2 linked regions of the Prochlorococcus marinus CUG1416 genome follow. The main gene of each other region encodes a partner of the protein of the gene in region 2 in a complex. Links are inferred from orthologs where the notes say so. Each region holds a gene or a part of one and is shown on either strand. Other genes may lie near its edges. The genes, in order: lpdA and HA146_RS02085.

The links.
Region 1: the proteins of HA146_RS02085 (region 2) and lpdA are in contact, whole or in part, in a crystal structure (PDB 1EBD), measured with the Geobacillus stearothermophilus proteins. The link is inferred for Prochlorococcus marinus CUG1416 from one-to-one orthologs. Residues at the interface, in WP_033016211.1 of Geobacillus stearothermophilus: Ile130, Ala131, Met132, Pro133, Arg136, Arg140, Glu141, Asn155, Arg157; in WP_049624544.1 of Geobacillus stearothermophilus: Pro340, Ser341, Asp344, Tyr345, Arg403, Asp406, Val408, Glu431, Ala432, Gly433, Asp438.

What each region holds. Positions count from the first base shown.
Region 1 is NZ_JAAORM010000005.1:197,839-201,170, forward strand. Bases 5-3,004 are described here. They hold lpdA (dihydrolipoyl dehydrogenase), read right to left. Parts: upstream 2,225-3,004; coding sequence 785-2,224; downstream 5-784. Other genes in these bases: trpC (indole-3-glycerol phosphate synthase TrpC), read right to left, coding at 5-772; HA146_RS07265 (TrmH family RNA methyltransferase), read right to left, coding at 2,221-3,004. Also shown: more of trpC, read right to left, coding at 1-4; more of HA146_RS07265, read right to left, coding at 3,005-3,084; murA (UDP-N-acetylglucosamine 1-carboxyvinyltransferase), read left to right, coding at 3,258-3,332. UniProt on the Escherichia coli protein: Lipoamide dehydrogenase is a component of the glycine cleavage system as well as of the alpha-ketoacid dehydrogenase complexes.
Region 2 is NZ_JAAORM010000002.1:138,398-141,591, reverse strand. Bases 190-3,051 are described here. They hold HA146_RS02085 (dihydrolipoamide acetyltransferase family protein), read right to left. Parts: upstream 2,374-3,051; coding sequence 1,006-2,373; downstream 190-1,005. Other genes in these bases: HA146_RS02080 (YlqD family protein), read right to left, coding at 2,592-3,035; queA (tRNA preQ1(34) S-adenosylmethionine ribosyltransferase-isomerase QueA), read right to left, coding at 190-999. In the rest of the region: more of queA, read right to left, coding at 1-189; HA146_RS02075 (AMP-binding protein), read right to left, coding at 3,074-3,194.

The sequences.
Region 1 (3,332 bases), on a different replicon or contig from region 2:
TACAATTAATTCCGGATTCACTAATGGGAAGAATATTTTGTTTTAAAAATATATCTGAATATGTATTCATCAATTCTATTGATGTTTTTAAATCTGTTTTAAAAGTTTTTAAGTCCCTATTATTTATTCCAATCAAATTAAAAGATTTTAACTTTAATATCCTTTCTAATTCATTCTTGTTATGGACTTCAACAAGAACGCTCATCCTTAAATTATCAGCAATTTTTTTTAGATAAATTAAATCATCATCGCTTAAAATCGCCGCGATTAATAATATTGCATCAGCACCAGATACCCTTGCTTTATAAATCTGATAAGCAGAAATAATAAAATCTTTGCAGAGTAGAGGGAGATTAGTTGATTTCCTTACATTTTCAAGTATTTCGTAACTACCTTGAAAAAACCTTTTATCGGTTAATACTGAGATACATGATGCACCTAATCCTTGATAACAAGGCGCTATCTCTTCAGGATTAAATTTTTCTCTGATAACACCTTTACTTGGACTAGCTTTTTTTATTTCAGCAATAACTCCTGGTTTTATTTTCGACTCCAAGATACTTTCATAAAAATCTTTAGGAGCAGGAAGTTTACTAATCTTCTTTATTAGATCTTCCAAAGAAACTATTTTTTTAAAATTCTTAATTTCAAGGTCCTTATGCCATACAATTTCTTCGAGAATATTTTTTGCTTGTGCCTCTCTGTGAGGTACAGCATATTCTAAATTTTCTACCCTAACTGTTGGATTTGGTGGCCTGCGTCTTATTTCCATTAAGTATAAATTCTATTTTACTTGAGAAGCCGCTTGTTTATATGCGACCTCAACTACTTCACTAAGAGTGGGATGAGTATGTACTTCTGTAGATAATTCAATTACATCTTGATTCCTTGAAATGGCATTCGAAATTTCTTGAATCAAATCAGCTGCATGTAACCCAAAAATATGAGCACCTAATACTTTTCCATTATCTTTATTGAAAATCAACTTGAGCATTCCATCACTCTCCAATTCAGCCAATGCTTTTGAATTAGCCTTAAAGAAACTTTTGACAACTCCCAAAGTAAAATTTTCTTTTGCCGATATTTCTTTAGCTTCAGCTTCAGAGAGACCAACTGAACTTATCTCAGGATGAGTAAATGTTGCCGCAGGGATACTCTTATAATTAATTTCGAAGTTACCACCGCAAATATTATCAACAGCAATAGTACCTTGCGCTGCGGCTGTGTGGGCAAGCATTAGTTTACCAGTTACATCTCCAACAGCCCAAATGTTAGGTATTATTTTCTCACCATTTTTAACCCTCATTTGATCATCTATAGGAATGAAGCCTTTTACTGTTTCAATCCCAACAGATTCAAGATTTAAGTTATTACTATTAGGACTTCTACCAGTCGCAACTAGTACAGCGTCAACTTCTAAAGTTTCTATAACTTCTTTAGATTCTGCATCCGTCAGTTCTATTTTAACAGGACATCCAGGTGTTATTTTTGTCGCAAAGACATTTGATTTTGTATCTATATCTCTTGATTGAATAAGGTTCTTCTTAGCAATTTTTGCAATGTCTGGATCAAATGTTGGCATAATATTCTCCAAAGCCTCGATCATGGTAACTTCACAACCTAGCGCGGTATAAACATCAGCAAATTCCAATCCTATATATCCGCTTCCAATAATAGCTATCCATCTTGGTAGCCACTCAAGTTTAACCGCATCATCACTAGTAAATACAGTCCTATTATCCAAAGAAATTCCACGAGGAACAAAAGGAGAAGAACCAGTTGCTATAACAACATTCTTACAAGTGAAAATTTTATCAATTCCGTTTTTATCTCTCACACCCACTTTTTGATTTCCTTGAAGTCTTCCAATGCCCAAAATAATTTCAACTCCACTCCTTTTGAGAGTTTTTGTTAAATTTTCTCTAACATTTAAAACTAAATTATTTGCATGATCTGCAATTTTTGATCTCTCAAACCTTACTGGTGACGCATGAATACCAAATTTAGCTAAATGTTCATAATCAGCAATTTCTCTAACTTTTCCACTTGCAGCCAAAAGAGCTTTAGAGGGGACACAACCCTTGTTAACACAAGTGCCTCCCATATCAGAAGATTCTACTATTGCGACTTTTAGTCCCTTAGCAGCAGCATGTTTAGCCGCATCAAAACCTCCATACCCTGCTCCTATTACGATTAAATCAAAATCAAAACTTGAATCAGTCACTTTTTATCTCTGTATTTAGAAGTGTATGCGACTCTTTTTCGTTCTAATAATAATGGAACTGCAACACAAGCCACATTCAATGATTCTACAAGCTCACTATGCGGAATTGAAATTGTTTCATTAAAAGCTTCTTGAATTTTTTTATGAATTCCTTCACCTTCATTACCCAAAATCAATGCTGTACGTTTAGTCCAATCAATTTCCCAGTAGGGCTTTGAAGATTTTTTCTTGTGACTACTAGTAGAAAATATCTTAAACCCAACATTTGACAATTCACATAAAGAATTTAATAAAGAATTTATTATTTCTTCTTCATTACCCTCAAATCTTAGAAATGGGAGGTGAAAGACGGCACCAGATGATGCTCTTAATACCTTTTGATTTAATGGGTGCGCGCCTCCAGCTAAAAAAATTGAATTGACCCCAGCAGCTAGAGCCGTTCTAAAAAGATTTCCCATATTTCCAGGATCTTGAATCCTATCAAGAACAAGAACCAAATCATCTTTACTATTAAATTGATAATTAGGTATTGATGAGATTTCGACTAATGCTGCGATGCCATCTGGATTAATTGTTGAAATTGCAGAAGCCAAAACCTCATCTGAGACAATAGTTATTAATGATTGATCAAATTTTTTGCTAAGACTTTGATTCTTTTTAAGCCATTTATCAGTAACTAAAAGTTTGGAGGGAGCATTTCCAGAATTCAACAATTCTTCTATGAGATGAGTACCCTCTATGCAAAAAAAGTTTTTATCTTTGCGAGAAGATCCGCTTTTAAATGATCTAAATCTTTTAACTAGATTATTGTTTTTACTAGTTATTTTTAAAAAAGTATTTTCTATGAGGAATTTTAAAATTTTTTTATCATTTACATTTTAATTTCCATTAAAGTATTGAACAATATTTTTTAAATTTTAATTTCCCAAAAATTGAATAATACATTTTTACTTTTAATTAATATTCAGGACGTTACATAGGGTGGACTTAAGAATATTAGTTTGTCATTATAAATCTAATAAATTAAATCTTAATGATTTGCGTAAGCAAAAAGAAGTCATATCTTAAATCGCAAAATTTAAAGATTTTTGGCCAAGGTAAATTAAAT
Region 2 (3,194 bases):
TACTAGTAGTAATAATGAACTTTTAGGAAGATGAAAATTAGTTAATAATCCATCAACTACCTTAAATTTATAACCTGGCTTAATTACTAAATCCACGTACTTCGCTATAGGAATAAAGTCATTAATTTCGTTAGAATAACAACTTTCAAGAGCTCTTACGCTAGTTGTTCCAATAGCAATTATTCTTCTATCTGTTTTCTTTATTCTTTTTATTTCCTCCACTACTTCCTTATTAACACTTACCCATTCTTTATGAAGTTTTAAGTTACTTAAATCTTCTTGATCAATTGGTTTGAATGTTCCATAACCCACGTGCAAAGTTATCGGTAAGATTATTACTCCTTTTTTTTTTAGATTGGAAATAAGACTTTTGCTTAAGTGTAAACCAGCTGTTGGTGCAGCAACTGCCCCCGGATTAGTTGCATACTCAGTTTGATAACTTTTCTCATGAAAAGATTCTTCTTCAGAATTTTTTATATAAGGAGGGAGAGGGATTTCCCCGTATTTATCAAGAAGGTCATTCATTGAATTAAGACCAGTTATATTTTCAGGAAATTTAATAAATCTCCCTCCAGTTTCTTCATCAACCCCATCAACCATCAAATTAATATCTTGTGCCAAAAGAGATTTTAATTTTATTTTTCTATTTATTTTTAACTTTTTCGCTGGCTTTGCCAAACATAACCAAACACATTCATGTGACCTTTCTAAAACTAATAATTCGACTAATGTCTTATTTTCTAATTCAACCTTTAACCTAGCTTTCATTACTTTAGTATTGTTTACAACTACAAGATCGCCTTCTCTAAATTCATCTAAAAGATTCTTGGTAAATTTATTAGTTAAGCAGTCTTCTTCTAAAACACTATTTCTAACTATCATCAATCTTGATTCATGCCTAATTGCAGAAGGTTTACTAGCAATTAATGAAGGATCAAGAAAGTAATTATAAGCTTCAAGCTTATGATCACTTTCTTGATTATTCATTTGAGAAATCAATTAAATTTAAGATACAAGTGTCTCTGACTCATTTTCAATCAGGTAAGCCAAGTCTTTTAAGAACAAAGCACCATCAGCTCCATAGATCACTCTGTGATCAGCTGTTAGATTTACTTGCATTATTTTTTTAACAGATATTGAACCATCACTATTTCCTACAACAGTTGGTTTCGATGATGCTATCGCTAAGATCGCACCGGTCCCTGGTGGTAGTATTGCGTCAAATCTATCAACTCCAAACATACCAAGGTTAGATAAGGTAAATGTTCCCGTTGAGTATTCATCAGGTTCTAATTGTTTTGATCTTGATCTTTTTACGAGATCTTTCCATTCCCTAGATAATTCAAATAAATCAGTATTGCATGGTTCTTTTAATACTGGAGTTATTAGTCCACCATCTTCCATCGCGACAGCAACAGCAATATTTATGTTTTCTGGATAAGAAATTCCATTTTCTGAAAAACTTGAGTTAACTTGAGGATGTTTCTTAAGTGTCTTTGCAACTGCCTTTACTAGTAAAGCAGTCATAGTTACTCCATTCTGTTTTACCTTTTTGTAGAAATTATCTAATTTATCTGTATTGATAGAGTATCCAACCCTAAAACATGGAACATCTAAACTAGATTCCATATTTTTATTTACCGCTTTTTGAAGAGTATTAAATTGAACTGTTTCTCCAGGATTACCAAAACTATTTCCTGAAGTTTCTGGTTTACTTTCAACTCCCAAATTTGAAACAGGTATACTTGCAGGAGAAGCACCTTCTCCTATCCATGGTATAGAGACAGATTGGCCATTAGCTTTTAAAATATCATCGGCTTGAATCCTTCCGTGAGGGCCAGATCCATGAACCTTTGCTAAATCAACACCCATTTGAGAGGCTAGTTTTTTAGCTCTTGGAGATGCAATTATCCTCGAAGAAACATTACTTGTAGCGGCATTAATTTGATCGCTATTAAAAGATGGTACAGGCTTTTCACTCTTTAAGACGACTTCCTGTGCTTCTTTTTTGATATTTTCAGTCTGGACTAATGGTTTTTCTTCAGTTTTATTGCTTACCAATTCCAGTTGGTCTGAAGTAGAGACTTCGGGTTGATTTCCTTTATTTTGTTCTTGAACAGAAGCTATTTCATCCTCATTTTCTACAATGAGACCAATAGTTTCTCCAACAGGAGCAGTGCTGCCGGCAGGCATTAAAACTGCTGCAAGATATCCATCTTGGAAAGATTCAACATCCATATCTGCCTTATCAGATTCAACAACCAAGACAGATTCGCCTCTTTCAACCTTATCTCCCGGATTTTTCAACCATTCCACAATCTTGCCCTCCGTCATAGTAGAACTCAAGGCAGGCATGAATATTTCGTGAGACATAAGAAAATCGTTATTGCATAAGTTTCAAGGGATTTTTACCAAACTTTCAAAAGTTTTTATAATTAAGGACCCTTTTAACTCTTGGTCTAATTATACGAAATCATGTTCACAGTGGGAACTCTTAAAACTTAAGAAAGTAATAATTTAGATTGATTAGAATTCAAAACTTTTCGCAATTAAGATTTACTTATTTTTATCAAGAATACTAAATCTTTTCTTTAATTATTATCTATAGATTGAATAACTCCATCTTTAACCGTAATCGAGACCTGCATTTTTTCAATAAGATTGTCGCCCACAGTGACATCACAGAAACTATCCACTTGCCCTTGATCAACAATTTCGTCCATTTTTAATTCGCGAACTTGACCCTGTTGTTGCAGTAGATTTCTTTTTTGTTCTTCAATTTCATTTCGTTTTGCGGCGACTTGTTGTTGCACCTGACTAACCTGTTCTTGAACTCTTGGATCTAGAGGATTAACCGATTGGGATCTAATATTATTTACTATTTGCTGCCCCTCTTGCTCAAGTTGAGATAATTGCTGATCAATGTTTGAAATTGCTTTGCTTAATTCTTTTTCAGCATCTTCCTTCCAAGTTGGTGTAACTACAGCTTTAATAGCTATTGAGCGCTTTATAGATATTGAGTTTTTTGTTTCCATAAAAAATTAAATTACCTTTTCAATATAGATAGAACAAATCAAATTTTCTTACTAAATTTGTTTTCATACATATTTTCTATTTGTAATGAATACTTTTTTTCTATTTCTTTTCTTTTTTGTTTAAGAGTTTGTGTTAACAAACCATTTTCTAAAGTAAAG